One region of the Lysinibacillus sp. FSL K6-0057 genome, then DNA from elsewhere that is predicted to be linked to it. Evidence: riboswitches for the same ligand, from Rfam matches in the RefSeq annotation. Region 1 holds a riboswitch; the other holds the start of a gene.

What was found. A riboswitch is a leader RNA that binds a small molecule or an ion and turns the genes downstream of it on or off. The one in region 1 is predicted to bind FMN.
Region 2: another riboswitch for FMN. It lies ahead of MHB40_RS06525 (ECF transporter S component); the one in region 1 lies ahead of ribE (riboflavin synthase).

What each region holds. Positions count from the first base shown of each region.
Region 1 is NZ_CP152047.1:1,673,903-1,684,149, forward strand. Features, by position in the region: gene MHB40_RS07910 (DHA2 family efflux MFS transporter permease subunit) at 1-372, opposite strand, end outside; gene MHB40_RS07915 (YibE/F family protein) at 1,304-2,080, opposite strand; gene MHB40_RS07920 (YibE/F family protein) at 2,077-3,201, opposite strand; FMN riboswitch at 3,422-3,547, shown strand; FMN riboswitch at 3,663-3,788, shown strand; gene ribE (riboflavin synthase) at 4,006-4,644, shown strand; gene ribB (3,4-dihydroxy-2-butanone-4-phosphate synthase) at 4,671-5,300, shown strand; gene ribE (6,7-dimethyl-8-ribityllumazine synthase) at 5,316-5,783, shown strand; gene MHB40_RS07940 (spore germination protein) at 5,938-7,380, shown strand; gene MHB40_RS07945 (ATP-binding protein) at 7,702-9,009, shown strand; gene MHB40_RS07950 (histidine phosphatase family protein) at 9,108-9,656, shown strand; gene MHB40_RS07955 (GNAT family N-acetyltransferase) at 9,670-10,247, shown strand, end outside.
Region 2 is NZ_CP152047.1:1,385,072-1,395,318, reverse strand. Features, by position in the region: gene MHB40_RS06550 (SpoIIE family protein phosphatase) at 423-1,553, shown strand; gene MHB40_RS06545 (ATP-binding protein) at 1,560-1,979, shown strand; gene MHB40_RS06540 (methyl-accepting chemotaxis protein) at 2,009-3,706, shown strand; gene MHB40_RS06535 (STAS domain-containing protein) at 3,745-4,131, shown strand; gene MHB40_RS06530 (sodium-dependent transporter) at 4,186-5,532, opposite strand; gene MHB40_RS06525 (ECF transporter S component) at 5,774-6,361, opposite strand; FMN riboswitch at 6,580-6,766, opposite strand; gene MHB40_RS06520 (RNA polymerase subunit sigma) at 6,904-8,190, opposite strand; gene sigX (RNA polymerase sigma factor SigX) at 8,187-8,741, opposite strand; gene MHB40_RS06510 (ATP-binding protein) at 8,799-10,247, opposite strand, start outside.

The sequences.
Region 1 (10,247 bases):
CGTGAAAATCACATTTTGTGTTAATGGTAATATAATCGCTAGGCCAGCTGCTTGAATAATACGTGCTAAAAGTAAGGCAGCAAAGACTGGTGCGACAGCGGCAAGCATGGTACCGATTATCGAAAAGAGTAAAGACGCCATAAACATTTGGCGAGTAGTAAACTTTTGCATTAAAATGCCTGTCACAGGTACTAAAATGCCTAATGTGAGAAAATAGCCTGTTGCCAGCCATTGGATGGTTGTAGCGTCCACATCGAAGAGCTGGCTTAGCTCTCCTAGTGCAATATTTAATGCGGTCTCACTAAACAGTCCTACAAAGCCGGCTACTAAGAGAGCCACCATGATCGGACCTGTTTTTATTTCCTTATTCACTGTAAAAACTCCTTCAAAAAATGTTTGACTATCATAGAAGAATAAAATACAGAACATTCTGAAATTTATAGATGGAATTCTAGTCTTATTTCATTCTTCTGCATGATAAAGTTATCGTGATGTGGATTATCAGCGATCGTGTTTCCTATTAGCTAGTACACCTCCGCGATACTAACTCTTCTGTTTTTTACTATAGCAAAAAAAAATTCTCAAATGTAAGCATTAATTTTAGCCTCTACTATACGATTTCACAATTTGGACAAACTTTTTTGACATAGCATTCATTTTTTGAGAGGTACGAGGAGAAATGTCTAGCACCTATCACTTTTACGTGATAGGTGCTACTTAGTGTTGAAAAACAAAACAGTCAATTGAAAGGTAGAAATGGATTTCCAATGCAGGCTACTTGCTTTCCTGTGGGCGAGCGCCGAATCACTTCCTCCGCTACCGCTCCGTTTAGGATTTTGCCTGTCTCGCTATCCCACGGGAGTCAAGTAGCCTTCCACTACAATCCACAAACGTGTTACCTTTTTAGCAAAGGTTTTCAGATAAAGTGAAGGTGTTCATTACTCTTTATGAAGAGGTGTTATCACGCTTCACTTCTCCACATTGAAAATAAGAGCTCATCCCCTCTAAGAATATAGATAATGGGCGATTAATCGCTATGCTGCTATGAAAAAAGTAAAGCCACTTCGCAGAATGGTTGATTGGAGTGGAGCCAGCGTCACTCCTAGGGGATTGAGCGTCACAGAGGAGACCCTGGAGCGAACGCAGTGAGTGAAGCGGCTCATCGGACGCCCCCTGGAAAGGACGCTGGCGGAACGGAAATCAACCCCTCGCCTTGCAAAGTTGCTTTTTCTGCCGTTGACATCATCTTTTTTCAACAACATGTAGCACCTATCACATATAAGTGCTAGGTGCTAGTATCTTTTTACAACAGTTTTTCTGTTTTTTCTCGTGTTCGAATTAAATAATAGGCATTGATGGAGGAGGCAATCGGAATAATCAGTGCAATGCCGATGCCTGCACAAAGAATGGTTGTCATTTCAGCACTAAAAACTTTGGAGTTAACAATCTCGCCAATCGAATAGGAGAGATCCTTGAACCAGATTAACAAGCTTAAATAGCCACCAAAGAAAGCAAAAAATAATGTATTGGTATCGGTTCCTAAAATATCTCTCCCGATACTTAACCCAGATGTAAATAGTTTCTTTCTACTAATCGTGGGATTGCGATAAAAAATCTCATGCATGGAAGTGGCGATAGAAATAGCCACATCCATAATGGCACCTATCGTACTCATAATAATGACTGATGCACCAATCTGCACAAAATTAACGCCAATGTAGAGGGAAAAGATACTAATTTCTTCAGTCGATTCTTCACCAAACCCTTGGATCATCGATTTTTCTGTAATAAAGGTAATAAATAGCAGTAACACAACAATCGTCACCATCGTTGCGATAAAGGCTGTAATGGTTTTACTGTTTGTTTTATTGATATAGAAAAGGCTAATACAACTAATGACCGTACAGGCTATAAACGTCAAGATAATGGGACTATTTTTAGGGTTTGTCATTAAAAAGATGGTGATAAAGAGTACACCAAAGTTTAGAAATAAAGAAAGAAATGAGCGGACACCCTGCTTACCACCTACTATCACCATCAACGCAAATAAAATAATTGCTAATAAGACGATAACATTCATTCTTGAACCCTCTTTCGATTAATGAAAAATATAGCAGTATACTGACTAATAGGAATCGTGAGGACAACACCAATACCCCCTGCTAAGGCACGGGCTAATTCTAAAGAAAGATTCAAGGACAATGTGAGCCCTAATGTGGAAGAATTTTTCAAATAGAGAATAATCATAGGTATGGAGCCGCAAAGGTAGGCAAAGAATAAAATACTTGTAATCGTACCCATGATATCTTTACCAATTTCATGCCCTGAAGTTTTAAGTGCCTTCACAGAAATAGAAGGGTCTTGTTCATATAAAGCAAATATGGAGGAAGCCATCGTAATAGAGACGTCCATGACAGCCCCAAGTGAGCCAATAAATAAACCGGCCATAAAGACTGTGCGATAGGGCCGTGTTAAAAATTGCATTTCTTCATAACGAAGACCATTTTCACCTGTCAACCACATTACAATTGAGCTAATGATAAGCGCTATAACAGTTCCTAAAAGTGTGGACACAATGGCTACATACGTTTTTGTATTCAATCCGCTAATGAGTAGGAGCGAAATAATGGTAAATAGCAGGGCACAAATACCGCTAACGAATAACAGACTTACGCCCCCATGTGTAACATAAAGATCTAATGCAAATGATAAGATTAAGGCATTGACAACCAAACTAATGATAGAAAACAAGCCCTGTCTTTTGCCTATAATAAGTAAGGCGAAAATAAAAATCCACGCAATCATGATCATGGTTTGATCACGTTTTAAATCGAGGATGGTACCTGTTAACCCTGATTGTGTTGCGTGATTATCTATGGTGACAAAGATTTCATTACCTACATGGTATTTTTGATCAAAAGCACCAGAAGAAGAATAGTCATTCATCAAATGAATGGATTGCCCCTTATACTGTCCATTTTTGATCATGGCCGTAATTTCCTGTGTAAACAATTCATCCTCATTCTCATACATATCTGTCATCGGTTCCGATTCTGTGACGTTCACCTGTATTACTTCCGCTATCGGTCGATCATAAAATTGTTCATTATGATGGACGAAAACAATTGAAATTCCACAACAGAGTGCTAATAAGGCATAGAAAACACATTGCTTAAACGGTATATTTTTTAAAAATGTCAAGGAAATGACCTCCAAACTGCTAGACTGAATAGTCACCTGTAAAGGAACGTTTTTTTGATTGAGAAGTTTCACAAACAGGTTAAATGTCATCATTTTAATAATTTCTTTTACATTTATCAAGTCACGTCAGAGCTGCTTAAAATTTATATGACGAAAAAAAATTAAAAAGAAGGATGGATAATATAATAAAATAGTGTTATCGTAAGACTAGCTAAATAAAAGTATCCTTCGGGGTAGGGTGAAATTCCCGATCGGCGGTGATGAAGCAATTCAAAGTCCGTGAGCGCAAGCTGATTTGGTGCAAATCCAAAACCGACAGTGACAGTCTGGATGGGAGAAGGGTAAAAATGCGAGCTTTTTAAATTGATTCTAATTTAGAAGGTTTATTTGACTATGCATTTATTACGCCACTTCCCAATCATCTTTTGGGAAGTTTTTTTATTTAGTACAATCGAATAGAAGATGTTCTTCGGGGTAGGGTGAAATTCCCAATCGGCGGTGATGAAGCAATTCAAAGTCCGTGAGCGCAAGCTGATTTGGTGCAAATCCAAAACCGACAGTGATAGTCTGGATGGGAGAAGAACAAATGAGATGACAGTCTATGGAAAAAATCGTTTTCAAGTAGGCTTATTTGTTGATGTCTTATACTCCCAAAACCCCTTTGATGAAAGGGGTTTTTATTTATTGTTAATTAGTGAAGGGAGAAGGATAAAACACAAAAACAGGTGGATAGACTTTCAAAAATGACGGATAAAACTTCAAAAGTGAAGGATAGAAGAGCTAATAAGAAGAGTAGGTGATGGAATGTTTACAGGGCTTGTAGAGGATATTGGTGTCGTAAAAGCTATGCAAAGCGATCGGGACAGTATGAAAATTACGGTTCATTCAGCCATGATAGCGGAGGATGTCAAGCTTGGCGACAGTATAGCAGTCAATGGTGTTTGTTTAACGGTGACACATTTTACTAATCAGCAGCTTACAATGGATGTTATGCCTGAAACAGTCAAAGCAACAAATTTACAGCAGCTGGCACTAGGTGATTCAGTTAATTTGGAGCGTGCCATGCCTGCTAATGGACGATTTGGCGGTCATTTTGTTGCTGGTCATGTCGATGGCGTCGGTAAAATTTTGCGCATACGTCCAGTAGCAAATGCCGTTTATATGGATATTGAAATGTCAGAAGAACTAACAAGCTTTTGTATTCCGAAGGGTTCCATAACAATTGATGGCACAAGCTTAACCCTTTTTCATGTTGAAGCGAATCGTGTCACGATTTCACTCATTCCTCATACTTACAAAGAAACCGTTTTAGGTATGAAGAGGGTTGGAGCAATCGTTAATATCGAAACAGATTTAGTCGGTAAATATATTTTACAGCAACTAAAAAAAGGGCAAGTAGCGCCAACAATTACGAGAGATTATTTAGCACAACATGGTTTTTAAAATAACAGAATGAGGAGATGATAATCGTGCTACATACAATTGAAGAAGCCATTGAGGATTTAAAGCAAGGCAACATGATTGTGGTGGTCGATGATGAGGATCGGGAAAATGAAGGAGATCTGTTGGCACTCGCTGAATTCATCACACCAGCAACGATCAACTTTATGGCAACCTATGGTAGAGGTTTAATCTGTACACCGATTTCGCAACAGATCGCACAAAAGCTAGATTTACATCCGATGGTTCAGCGCAATACGGATAACCATCAAACCGCATTTACGGTGAGTATTGACCATGAAGATACAACGACAGGGATTAGCGCCTTTGAGCGTGCATTGACAATACAGAAAATGATAGAAAAGCAAGCTAAGCCGACTGATTTTCGTCGACCAGGTCATATTTTTCCGCTGATTGCGAAGGAGCATGGTGTGTTAGAACGGAGAGGGCATACAGAAGCGACAGTTGATTTGGCGAAGCTTTGTCATAGTATACCAGCAGGTGTTATTTGTGAAATTATGGGTGATGATGGGCAAATGCTTCGTTTTGAGGAACTGACAAAGTTCGCGGCACATCATGGCTTAAAAATGATATCAATAGAAGCATTGGTTGTTTATCGTAATCAGTTATCCACAAATAAAAATAAAATTTCTATTTAAAAAGGAGCAAGAACAATGGGTCAAACATTTGAAGCACAATTAATTGGAACGGATTTAAAAATTGCAGTAGTTGTAGGTCGTTTTAATGAGTTCATTACAAGCAAATTATTGGGTGGAGCAATGGATGGTTTAACACGCCATGGGGTTGATCCCGCATCTATTGATGTCGCATGGGTTCCAGGGGCTTTTGAAGTTCCTTTTATTGCGAAACAACTGGCAGAAACAAAGAAATATGATGCCATTATTGGTTTAGGTACCGTTATTCGTGGCTCTACAACTCATTATGACTATGTTTGTAATGAATCAGCAAAAGGCATTGCCAATGTATCGTTAACAACGAATGTACCTGTTATTTTCGGTATTGTCACGACTGAAAATATTGAACAGGCGATTGAAAGAGCAGGCACGAAATCTGGTAATAAAGGCTATGATGCTGCAATGTCTGCAATCGAGATGGCGAATCTAAAGAAAATGATTGGCTGAGGATAATTTGAATAACTCGTCACAACATTTGTTTCTTTGAATATTTTGAACAACCGTGGGAAAAATATGCTTAAGTGTATTTATTGAAGGTGATTGTTTTCATAAATGTACTAATCTTGAGCTGGCTCAGTAGGAGATGAGAAGTATTTCATCAATGGAACAAATGATCAATTTGAATATGTTGAAATCACTATTTCAACGCTCTGCTGATGTGATTTTCCAACAATATAATTTTCAGCAATATACAGTACATTTGATAACTTGTGATGCAATGGTCAATGAGCAAATACTTCAAACTGTGGTTGTTCAACGTGTTCAATCTTTGTTAAGCAAAGTCTCTGAGGACATGTTAGAGGAAGAAATCGAACAGCATTTACACATACCCTATTTACAAAAGATTTTATCGAAAGAGGATGCAGTGACAAGAGTCTATAAAGGCCATGTCTTATTGTATTTTGAAGAAAATCAGTTACTTTATTCTAGCGATATTTCAAAAAGACCAAATCGAGAGCCTGGGGAAACAACACTAGAACTAGTGGTCAAAGGACCTAGAGATGACTTTATTGAAGATGTTTTTATTAATATTGCTTTATTAAGAAAACGATTACCCACTAATTCTTTTAGTGTTGAGACATTAGAAATTGGCAAGCGCTCTAAAACAACAGTAGCCATCCTTTATATGGAAGACATTGTGAATTTAAATATGCTGGAACAAATTCGACTTCAATTACAAAAAATTGATACGGATATTGTTATCAATGGTGACTTGTTAATGGAAACAATCGAAAAGACAGCAACCATCCTTCCAAGACATGATTATACAGGAAGACCTGATTTTGCTTTGCAGTCATTAATTAATGGGCGAATATTAATAATGATTGATGGCGTATCCTATGCTTTAATTACGCCTACAAATATTATGCTACTCTTTAAATCGGCAGAGGATAATGAATATCCAATCATTGTCAGTTCACTGGAGCGATTACTTCGAATTGTAGGGATCTTAATTAGTATGCTATTACCAGGTTTGTGGCTTGCGTTGACGACTTATCATCAAGAGCAGCTTCCTTTTATTCTTCTTGCAACGGTTGTTGAGTCGAGAACAGGGCTACCTTTTCCAACAATTCTTGAAATATTAATGATGCTATTTATGTTTGAATTGTTTCGGGAGGCCAACTTGCGTCTACCAAGTGCAATCAGTGGCTCAATCAGTGTTGTGGGAGGATTAATTATTGGTGATGCTGCCATTAAAGCAGGTGTTACAAGTCCTTCCATGATTGTTGTGATTGCCATTTCAAGTATTGCTGCTTTTACACTGGTCAATCAATCCTTTGTGACGGCTATGAGTATTTTTCGATTAATCATTATTATGGCTTCTGCGTTTTTTGGTTTATTTGGTTTCTTTATTTCAGTCTTTTTCATACTGCTATATACGGCTAATATGCAAGTCCTGGGTGTGCCCTATATAAACTTTAGTGCAGACTTCGAAAAGGGCAGTCTTCGAAAATCATTATTGCGCCCCTCTCCAAAGAGCTATACGAAGCGACCTTCATTTTTAAAGCCACAGGATCAAACGCGTACTTCAGATAAAAAATAAGCAAATTCCAGAGAAGATCAGGTATTGTCGGTACCTGATCTTTTTTGTGACCTTTGCTTTAGTGGTCTTTTCTATTTTCCATTTAAATAGGAAATGAGACATAAAATGTGATTACATACCTTTTTAGTTTACTTTCTTGTCAAGGATTATTAAACTATTTGTTACGGTGTGTAAATTTTTTGTATGAATAAAATAAAAATTGATTTTGTGTTTTAATTTATGTAGGATAGACAAGCAATGTTTGCTTTACAAACAAAAAATAGAGTTAATTATAATATAATAATATTCTAGAATATTATAGATGAGGAAGTACCGCTTTTTATGAAAAATAGAAAAATAAAACTAATATTAATTCTATCAACGATTTTATTATGTTTGTTTACAAGTTTAAACATCTTTACATCCTATGTAAAAATAAAAAAGACCGTTGAAGAGTCGATTGCCAATCAAAGTTTAGAGGCAGCTCATTCTATTGCTGCATCCATTGATACGGATGCATACCAGCAATTTTTAAATAATCCACAGGAAAATGATTATTATTGGAAAGTAAGAAATTATTTAAACGATGCAAGAATAAAACTAGGGGCACTATTTGTTTATACCTTAAAGGTGGACAATCCAGAAGTATCAATAGCCATGATTACGGGGATGCCAAAAGAAATGAAAGAGGGCTTCGGTATTGGTGTGGTTTGTACTGTTCCTGCAAAGCAAGTTAAAAAGGCCTATAACGGTGAAACCTATGTCACAGAGGTAATTCATGATTCTGTACATGGGTCTTATTTGTCGGTTGGTGCACCCATCAAAGATGACAATGGGAAAATTATCGGGTATTTAGGCATTGACATCAGTGCAGATACGCTAAATGGTATTAAGGGTAAAGTCATTGAAGACAACCTATTTAATTTTATTTTTAATGGTGTGCTTATTTTAATTGTCATCGGTTCTTTTTTATTTTTACAAAGATGGTATCAAAAAGAGGTAGCGAAGGAAGTTGGAGCTACAGAGGACACGTACCTAGCAGAAATCAAAACATTGATTACCTCGGTGTCGTCCCTTCGTCATGATTTTACGAATCATATTCAAGTGTTACATGGTTTATTACAATTAGAAAAAACAGATCAGGCTAAACAATATTTATCTTCACTATCCAAAGAAGTGCAAGCGATTAAATCATTAAAATTAAATATTGATCATCCAGGTTTATCCATATTATTGCAAACGAAGAAATTAACGGCTCAAAATCATAATATCGATATGGATTTTACTATTTCTCAAGATGACTTTAATAAGATTAAAACGACAGATTTAATCAAGATTCTATCTAATTTAATTGATAACGCAATTGATGCTGCTGTTGAATTACCTGAGGAACAACGTAAAATTAAAATTTGCTGTTCAGCAGATGAGGCACAGTATGAATTTAAAATTACTAATACAGGGCCAAATATTGCGAATTCTGATCAAATATTTAAGCAAGGATTTTCAACGAAAAAACATGAGAATGGTAGATTAAGAGGCCAAGGCTTATTTATTGTGAAAGAAATTGTTGCTAAATATAATGGTCATATTTCAATTGATTCATCAAAACATTTAGAAACGACTGCCATTGTCCATCTTCCAATAAAATAATAGAAAAAGCTTTCTACAAGAAATTGTAGGGAGCTTTTTTCTATGTATAGGACATACATTACAAAGTAGAAAGTGATATGATGAAGGAGATGAAGAAAATGGAAAAGGCTCTCCTGGCGTTATTGAGAAAGGGTGGGCTCACTTTATATGCAAGGCATGGGACTGCAACTGTCGGTGTCGATCAAGCCTATGGAACATTTCACAGTTGTCGAAATCAACGGAATTTGTCCGATCATGGTCATAGAGAGGCTATGTATTATGGTCACATGCTACGCTATTGGCAAATTCCCATCCTTTCCACCATTACTACTAGCCCTTTCTGTCGGACGATTGAAACAGCTCGCCTGGCATTTCCAACTGACAATGTGCAAATCGACCCCTTTTTGTTTGAAATTTTTATGTTAGGTGGCAATCTTGCTAGTGTTGAGCAAACTCGCATATTAACGACTCTTACATCAATGTTGGAAATCATACCACCACAGGGCATGAATAGCGTAATCATTGGTCATAGCTTTCCAAGAGATGTGGGACTTGGTGTCATTTCGAATATGGGGACGGTTGTCATAAAACCGAGGGGTCTAGGACAAGGTTATGAGATTGTCAGAAAACTAACCTTAGAACATTTAGCAACATTAGATTCCATTTGAAAAGAGGGGAAATATGAAGATTAAAACAGTTGCGCAATGTACATTAGAGGAAATATTGAAAGCATGGAACAAAGGCTTCGAAGGCTATTTTGTTGAAATCAATATGACAGCAGAAATGTTTTTACAGCGACTAGTGGGGGAGGGGCTATCTCCTGAGCATTCCATCGTCGTTTTCGACCAAAATGAACCGATTGCCATTGTTATGAATGGCTTTCGTACCATCGATGGCAAAAAAATTGCTTGGAATGGGGGGACAGGTATTTCCCCAGCGTATCGTGGTAAGGGAGTCTCGCGCCTATTAATGGAGGAAACCTTAGCCATCTATAAACGGGAAAACGTAGAAATGGGTACGCTGGAAGCGATTAAGGAAAACCAGATAGCCATTGCTTTATATGAAAAATATGGCTATGTAATTACTCATCACTTACTATTTTTAAGTGGCGAGTATGAAGCAAAAGCAGAATCTACAGCCACTCTTCATATAGCAACCATTCGTCCTGAACAGCTAGCACATCTATCTTTTTATCAGGAAGATGTTCCTTGGCAGTGTAGCTGGCAGAGTGTGAAGCAGGGAGAAGCCAAGGTGTTTTA
Region 2 (10,247 bases), 290 kb from region 1:
TCTAAAATAGCGTTCTTTCATCTTAAATAAAGGACAAAATTACTACTTTCTACAAAAGGTCTTTAGTCTTACAAAAATCCTTTGTCTGTCTAATGATTGGACAGTTTATTTGCATGATTAGGAGCGAAGCGTTTTCTACATCTTCATGCAGCAAATGCATATAACACAAGAACATTGCTAAAAACATAACCTTAGAACACTCTTCATGAGCTTGGATGTCAAAAACCCCATTGATTAAGTTTTACTTTATATCACAAAAGCCTTGTATAATGCCATATTTATTGGTAAATTTATAGCAAATTAGAATTTTAATTTATTCATATTATAAGTAAATACGGAGTATATATTATGGTTAGAAATCATTATGTTGGCTTCCAGGAAATATTTAGTTATAGATACATAAGGCGGTGAATTGAGTAGGCATGTCAGTATTAATTATTGGCAGCGTAAGTAATGATGTGCTGCGTCTGCAAAAATATTTTCATCGTATCGGCATCCCAAATATTCATTGCTTTTCAACAACGGAAGTAGCAATGAATTATTTAGTAGATTCATCTTTGAAAGATGAGCTAGAATTAATCGTACTCGACACTAAAATGACACTCAGAAATTGCGAGGAAATTTGTCAGCACATTCATGTACTTAAAAATTGGATAGAAGTCCCTATCCTTCTATCTACTACCTACGAAAAAACCATAACAATCGATAGGGTATTTGAAGCTGGTATTTTCGACTTTATTTTAAAACCTTTTGATTTCACTCAATTTAAGACTCGCATTCAAGTAGCCTTAAAATATCAGAGGGAAGCCACGCTTCGAAAGCAGCAGGAAAGTATGATTCAAAAAGATTTGTTTGTTGCAAAAAAATTCCAAAAGAATGCACTATCTCCCCCATTAAATCTTGAGCATATACAGGTTGATGGTCTTTATGTAACATCCAATACACTAGGAGGTGACATGTACTGCTGGTTTAAAATTAATGAACATTTAACCGCCATTCTTCTGTATGATGCAATGGGGCATGGTATCGCTGCATCACTCGTTACTATGTCCATTAGATCCTTATTAAAAGGAATGATTACGAAGTTAATTGATCCAGTAGCAGTAATTCAAGAACTTAACCGCCAAATATACGAGCTATTTTCTGATGATATGGACCGTTTTTTAATGACGGCAATCTACATACTTCTAGATACAAAAAACGGAACTTTGCACTATGTGAATGCGGCTCATCCTTCTGGTTTTTTATTTGGAAAATATGGAGAAACAGTCTTCCTCCCAGCGAATACACCTATCCTCGGACTATTCCCTACTATTCAAATAAATAAAAAAACAATACCTTTATCAGGCTGGCACCGCATCATTCTTTATACGGATGGATTATTAACATTAAACGAGCAAAATTCAATTGATATGGACTTTTTCTACAGTTATGCTTCACAGGAAAATAGCTATGCACTACAAAAGTTTTCTCAAAAATACAATTTATTTGATAATGATTACAGTGATGACATCACAGTCGTTTCAATAACAATTACATTAAAGGGTAGGTGATTGAAGATGGAATTCACACTCAATGTAAATCTTGATACACAAGCTATAGCCTTTATTGATCAAGTAATGGAGAATTATACAGAGTTATATAATCTACCTTATAAACGAGAATTACGATTTGTTGTACATGAATTAGTCATCAATGCCGTAGAGGCTATGGGGAAAATTGACACACCCTCTCAAAAGGAGATCCAAATACATGTAACGCAATCATACGAAGAAATAAAGATAACAGTCACTGATGAAGCAAAAGGTATTGCCGAATATGACTGGGACAAAGTTCTCCAATTCGATTTAGACGAACTTGATTATTCTGATCGTGGACGCGGTTTATTTTTTGTCAAAAATATGGTCGACCACATTTGGTTTGAAAATATTTCAGAAACAAAATTTTTAGTTGGTATTTCAAAAAAGATTCATATATAAAGTAAACGTAAAATTGGGGGCGTGTTTTAATGAAGTTATCTATACGAAAAAAAATGAATCTGCTTATATTTGGTTGTATTATCTTACTTACTTCCCTTTTAGCAGGAGTCAATTTTTTTGTTGCCAAGAACAATCTATTAGAAAGTGCTGATACAAAGCTTCTATCAGATATACAGGTAAGCTATGAATATTTAGACGCTAAATATCCTGGAGAATGGTCCATTAAAAACAACCAACTCTATAAGGGCGATATCAATATGGTAGAAAATTTCGAGGCAGCTGATAAAGTTGGAGAACTCACAAACGGGAATGCTGTATCCATCTTTCAAAATGATACTCGTATAAGTACCAATATAGTGGATAACGGTCAACGCGCTTTAAATACAAAAGTTTCTGACGAGGTTGCTACTGTTGTGCTAGGAGAAAAAAAGCGCTTTATCGGTTCTGCAAATGTCTTAGGAAGTTTGCATCAAGCAGCCTATGATCCTATAGTAAATAGCCAAGGGGAGGTTATCGGCGTATGGGCAACCGCTGTCCCTACCGCTCCTTATATAAGCATTGCCACAAAATCAGCACTGGAGAATGTAGCCATTTCCTTAGTGATTGCCATTGTGATGATTGGAGGAATTAGTTGGTTCTTACAAAAACAAATTGTTAATCCGATTAATATTCTAAGTACAAATGCCAAAGAGCTGGCAGAACTAAACTTAAATGTTAAACTGTTAAACCCGAAAGGCAAAGATGAAATCGCTGAATTAGCGCGCGCATTTAGTAGTATGAAAAATCATTTAACAGAGACGATAACGATTGTGGCTGGTAGCGCACATCAAATCGCAAAGTCGTCACACACTTTAGCAGAATCATCCCATCAAACAAGTGAAGCATCTAACCAAATCGCATTGACAATGAATGAAATTGCTGTTGGTACTACGACTCAATCCGACCAGGCTGAACGAATCGTTTCCATGATGCAAAAAACGATCGAGGAAGTATCAAAGAGCTTACAAAAGGCCGAAATCACTTTAAATAGCGCTATTGAATCAACTCATATCGCACGCAAAGGAGAAGAAGCCATCAATGAAGCGATTATGCATTTAGGTGATGTGACGAAAACTGTGTCTTATGCAACTGATTCTATCCAGAAGTTAGGCAAGCGCTCTGAAGAAATTGGTGGTATTATTACCGTTATCACAGGCATTGCTGAGCAAACGAATCTGTTAGCACTCAATGCAGCCATCGAGGCAGCACGAGCAGGCGATCAAGGAAAAGGCTTTGCTGTCGTTGCATCAGAGGTTCGTCAGCTAGCAGAACAGTCAAGTTTAGCAGCAGGACAAATTACAAATCTCATTAATGATATCCAAGCTGAAACTTCTGTGACGGTAAGGACGATGGAAAGCAATTTATTGGCGGTCGAGGAGCAAGTAACAATCATTAATAAAGGTGGAAGTGCTTTAAAAGAAATCGTGGAGAAAGTTGTCGAAACAGAAGAAGGTGTCGAACAAATGAAGGTTGCATTTACACATGTTAACGACAACTCCTTAGGTGTGCAACAAGCTATCCAAGATATTTCACGTATTATCGAAGACGCTGCAGCAGCTACAGAGGAGATTGCCGCGACTTCTGAAGAGCAATATGCGACAGTTGCAGAAATTACACAAAGTTCAGATGAGCTATCATCAATTGCTGATAATTTACAAAATGAAGTTAATAAATTTAAGTTTGAATAAATCCCCAAACAAGTAAAGAAAAATGGAGGCGCTATAGGATGAATCAGAAGAACATTGCAATGAATATTGACACAAAGGCTGATTATATTGTGATTGCGTTTACTGGCGATTTAGAATACGGGATAATCGAAGATATAAAGTCAGAGCTGCAAACACTTAGCTTGGACACAAAACACGGATACATTATCGATATGCAAAGGGTTACAAATATTGATAGCACTGGATTCGGTATGATCGTCAATTTCGCTAAGAAGGTGTCTGTAAAAGATAAAAAAATTGCCATTATTGTCGTCGATGATTTCATTCGCAACTTATTCGCTATTTCACAGGTTGATAAAGTATTCCCTATTGCCAAAAGCGAAGAACAAGCAAAGAAAATTATTAAAGAAGATTGGCTAGGAGAGCTATCACTTAACGAGTATTAATCCTTGTCATACTAAAAAAAGGTGTATTCCTGTTAGATGGAATACACCTTTTCTTTAATATTGCAGTAGCATATTAACAAACACGACAAGAATGATAATCGGTACGACAACTAACATTAACATACGATATGATGAATAATAGCCTTGTCCCATTTGACTACCCATTAACAATTCTCTTTTCACAAATTCTTTATCCACTACATGGGCAATAAAGATAGCAATGAATAAATTTCCTAATGGAAGCATGATGTTTGACACTAGAAAATCGGTTGCATCAAAAATACTTTTCTCAAAAATCGTTACATCCGATAGAACACTAGAAGAAAGTGCTGCTGGAATAGCTGCAATAAATACGACTATACCAAGTAAAAGTGTCCACATTGGACGGGATTTCTGACTATGTTCCATAAATGCCGCGACAATAATTTCATATAAACTAAATGATGACGTTAATGTGGCAAATAAAAATAGTAATAAAAACATCGCTAAAAATACTTCACCGAATGGCATTTGACTGAAAGCTGTTGGTAGCACCATAAATAGCAAGCCTGGACCCGCTGCTGGCTCTAAATCAAAAGCGAACACAACAGGGAAAATCGCTAATCCTGCTAAAAATGAGACTAGCACAGTTAACAGCACAACAGAACCTGCTGAATTTGGCAGACTTACATCCTTTTTTAGATAGGAACTATATGTAACAAGACAAGAGAATCCCACTGCTAACCCAAAGAACGATTGCCCCAGCGCTTCTAATAATGCCTTTCCAGTAATATTTGAGAAATCAGGCCATAAGAAGAATTTTACGCCCTCCATTGCCCCATCCAATGTAACAGCACGCACAACAAGGACAATGAACATTATAAAGAGTAGCGGCATCATCCATTTATTGGCCTTTTCGATCCCATTTTGTACACCTAACGAAATCACAAGTACATTGGCTAATGTAAACAATACTAAACCAACTAGCGTAATCCAAGGCGTACCTATAATTTTTCCAAATAGTTCAGCAGGATCTACTGCTGGATCGATTACAGCGCCAGCAACACCGAGCCCGCTATAAATAAAGATCCAACCTCCAACTACACTATAAAAAGTTAATAATAAAAAACAACCTAGTACACCCATTCGACCAATCCAAGCCCAGCTTGGCTTTGTCGGAGCAATTTTTTTATATGCCGTTACAGCCTCCGATTGTGTACCACGCCCCAAAACATACTCGGACAATAGCATTGGTAACCCTATTAACAAGGTAAATAACACAAAGATTAGGAAAAACGCTCCCCCACCACTTTGTCCCGTTACATAGGGTAGTTTCCAAATTGCCCCTAGTCCAATTGCAGCACCCGCTGATGCTAGAATAAATCCTAATTTACTAGACCACTGTCCCTTTTGTTCACTCATCTCTTCAAACTCCTCAAACATTCTAAACTCTTCCCTATTTTACATGAAAATATAGCTTTCGACTAGGTCATAATGATAAAGTACTAGATAGCTTGCTTACTCCATTACTTTTTTCTATGTTTATCCGTTAGTTTTGCCTTTCTTTCCGTTCCTTTTAGTAATTTATCCGTTACACCTTAAACCCTATCCATCATTCCTTCAACAAAAAACCTCGGGTATATTCACCCGAGGTTAGCGTATATTATTTTGATATATAGATAGAACGCTGACGGTCGATCCATTTGCGCATTGTTGTAAATAAAAACGCCATAATAGCCGTTAATAAAATACCTTTCACAATGTTAAATGGTAAAATCCCAGCGACAATCATTTTATAAAGTGAGTCACCTACAACAGGTTCCATTCCTAAGAAGTATGTGTACATTGGTAAAAATACTACATAGTTTAAAATACTCATGCCTACTGCCATAACGACTGTACCTGTTGCTAAACCTCCAACAAGACCAGCAATTGTTTTAAAGCGATTAAAAATAAAGCTTACTGGTAAAATAAATAAAATGCCTGTTGTAAAGTTAGCAATATGACCTACTGGCACACCTGTTGGCGTTCCTGAGAAAATCCAATCCAATACATTTTTAAATAACTCTACTAAAATACCAGCTACAGGCCCCATTGTGATGGCTGCTATTAATGCAGGCATATCACTAAAGTCCACTTCCAAAAATGCTGGGAACGGCGGAATCGGGAAATTAAAAAGCATTAATAAAAACGAAATACTGCTCAGCATACCAATCGTAATAAACGATTGAAGTTTAACATTCTTCTTCATAGAAAACTCTCTCCTCTTTGCTGATTCAATCTCGCAAGAAGAAAGGTGACGATCTTTCAATTGTTAGCATGAAAAAACCCTTATGCATGAAAAAGCACAAGGGAGAAAGGCATGACGAATAAGCGTCAATATAAACTATTTTTTGAGCACTGTTTAAAAAGCTCTACAAAAAAGCGCTCGGCTATAGTTCACTTCATAACAATGAATGACGATCGTACCTCCATCTTCTCCCATCCAGACTTTAACTGTCGGCCTTGGAATCACACCAAGTCAGCCATGCAAATAAATTTGCACAGGTCGCGGGCTGAAGAGTGTAGCATAAACCATTCGAGTTAATGAAAAACATTAACGGTTTACCACTCTATTACCGCCGGTCGGGATTTTCACCCTGCCCCGAAGATGAATCATATTATTTTATACTACAACCTTACTATAATTAATTATCAAGAAAAAGTAAATAGTTCTGCTTAAAAAAATCCGATTAGATTTGTATGTATTATAAAAATGGAGCATTCCATGCTACAGGAATGCTCCATTTTTGACTAAGGCATATATTGTTTATTTGGCCCCACAGGCTTTGGCAAATACGTTTTCAAATCGAATCCTTCCCAGCTTTCTTGGACCACATTATCTAAGCGTAATTGTTGGCCAAAGCCAGCAGCAGTTAACATCATGGCCTCAATCAATTGCGTGGCGCGGATTGGCTCCATCGATGCTAAATCTAAGGGGATATCAAATGTAACGACGACACCTTCCGCTTCCTCTTTCACGGTATAAGTCACGTTTTCAGGAACAACTGTTACATAAACATCATCATTTTTGTTTTTCATGAGTGTAAGTGCCTCTGTAACATTTGCAAATGTTTGACGGAAATCTGGTGACAGATATTCCGCACCATTACCATCTTGGTATAAATAATAATTAAAATGTTTGGCGTTTGTTAATGACATAGCTTGGCTTGGCTCGCCCTCTTGAGAAAACTCATAAGGTGTGCCATCTTCATTTTGAATCTCCACTTCCGTATATTCAGAATCTGAGAATGTATCTTCCAAAGTTCCTTTATACTCATTGACGGTAGCTGAAGCAACATCATAGTCATTGTCCTTTGGTAAAACGTGGACAAGCTTGTCTTCCTTCTCCTTCAGTTCACCTTTAAAAGGATGATAATCTGTAAACCCTTTGGCTTCTTCATCAATTTGAGGAGCGTATTTCTCATACATCTGTAGAGTAGAAGGTTTTTCTGTTCCAAAATCAGTTGCTACACGCTCATTTGGTATCACATATGTCATTGGCACACTTTCCGCATCACGTCCTGCTAAACCAATACGGAAAACGACAGCATCTTTCACATCTTCCTCATAGACAGATGACCGTAAAGATAACATGCGCTCATGCTCCGATACAATACTGGATTGAAGCGCTTCATCCTGCGTAGCAGCGTCTTTAGCAGAACGATCTTCCTGTAAAGTAGCGTAATTAGCCGTTTCTGGAGTACTAGCTAGATCTTTTTGGCTAGCATCATTATTCATGAACATGGAGCCAACGAGTACCGTTAGCGCGAAAACTGCTGCTACACTCGTAAAAATCGGCATTCTTCGGAACTTAAATCGTGATGGTCGTTCATCTTGGATCAAAGGTTTACTTTCTTGTTGTGCTTCTTCATTCTCTATAGGTTGTTGTATCGCTTCTTGAAGGTGACTATTATCCTGCAAGCGAGCATCTGCCATTAACCGATTTAATATTTCTTCTTTTGAACGGTGGTCAGAAAGCTTAGGGGCATTGTTCAATACATATTCAAGCTGTTCATCATCAAATGGCTTATGCGTCATTGCCGTTTCGCCTCCTGTTCTCTAATCGGCTGTAGCTGTTGCCTTAAAAATTTAATGGCTCGATGCTGGGTCGTTTTTACCTTAGCTTCTGTCCAATCTAGTATTTGCGCTGTTTCTGCGATCGATAAGTCCTGAAAATAGCGCATTATAATGACCATTTTTTGGTCGCCTGTACAGTTTTCAAGTGCTGATTCTACCTGCATAAATTCATCACTGGCCTGTAGCATATCTTCCGGTGATGGTGTGGTTGAATGGAGCTGTTCCGTTTCCCAGTCAAAGAAATCATGTGAATGCTTTTGGCGTACAGCTTGCTTTCTAAAATGATCAATCGCTACATTTTTGGCAATAGCAAATAGCCATGTTTTCTCACTACTATTCCCTGCAAATTGATCATATGAGCGCAACACTCGTACATAAACTTCATGTGCTAAATCTTCGGCAAGTGTACGGTTTTTTACTAAATATATTAAAAACTGAAACACGTCTTGGTGATATGCATCGTATAGTCGATGGAACACGGAGTCATTCAAAGCACTCCACCCCCGTTCTATAATATTTGTCGTCTTACATTCATAGAAGTTACAGCCAATTAATAGCAATACATGTTATTAATCGAACGGTAAATAAAACGTGAAGGTCGTACCCTCTTTCAGCACACTGTCTACCATAATATTACCTGAGTGTGCCTTCACAATATTTCTAGCAATGGCTAAGCCGAGACCAGTTCCGCCTTTGGAACGGGTACGTGCCTTATCGGCTTTGTAAAAGCGTTCAAAGACATATGGTAAGTCATCCTGAGGAATGCCATGCCCTGTATCTTGAACAGATATTTTAGCAAATGTCGGCTCCTGCTCGATTTTTACAGTCACAGACCCTTCATCTGTATGTCTAAGTGCATTATCGACTAAATTTGTAAGCACTTGTTCAATCCGATCCTCATCAATATTAATCATGGCCTCGTCATTAAATTCACTGTCAAATTGCAGACGAACGTGCTTTTCCTTTGCTACCTGAGCAAATTTTTGTGTAATACGCTCGAATGTCGAATTGATCGGTAATTCATCTTTATAAAGCGTCATATGCCCTGATTCCATGCGTGCCAAATCTAATAGATCTGTCACAAGGCGACCCATTCGCTTCGATTCATCATAAATGATTTTGGTAATCTCATTACGCTCTTCCTGATCCTGAATAAAATCATCGTCCATTAATGCTTCAGAGTAACCTTGTAGCATAGCAATCGGTGTCCTTAGTTCGTGAGAGACATTGGCTATAAAATCGGATCTTAGTTTTTCTAAGCGATGTTGTTCAGTCATATCACGAATAACAGCCACAGCCCCACGTATCATTTCACCACTATAGAGAGGACTAATCGTAAATGTGTAGTAGTTGCCGTCCATTTCAATTTCCTCTTCTAGTTTATCCTCAAACATCAGCACATGATCAAGCATATGATACAGCTCTGGAGGGATAGGCTTTGCACTTTGCGAGCCTTTATTCACAAACCACTTTTGCATTAAACGTTCTGCTGGTGGGTTACTTAATAATATTGTACGATCACGGTTAAAGGTAATCACTGCATCTGTCATAGAAGTCAAAATATTCGAAAGCTGTTCGTTTTCTTGATTAATAACCTCTAAATTATGCTTTAATTGACGGCCCATTTGATTGAAGGCAACGGCAAGTTGACCAATTTCGTCATTTTGCGTTGTAGGCATTTTCGCTTCAAAATTCCCTTTCGCGATTTCAAAAGCCAACTCACGCATTTTTCTTAATGGCGAAGTAATACGTGAAGAAAGGAAAAATGCGAAGAATGTCGTCAGCACAAATGCTATGAAGGCAGCTAAAAAGACAATTTTCGTTGTTTCCTTAGACGTTTTATGTAGCGCATCTGGGCTTTGATAGATGAAGACAGCTCCATGTACTGTATTTTCAACATTTAGGGGGAAACCAAGTACGACATACGATTCCATCTTTTCTTGATCAGTAGAAGAAGGCATCATCATTTCTTTAATAATGGGTTCATCTGATTGAAACACTTCATGAAAAGATTTATT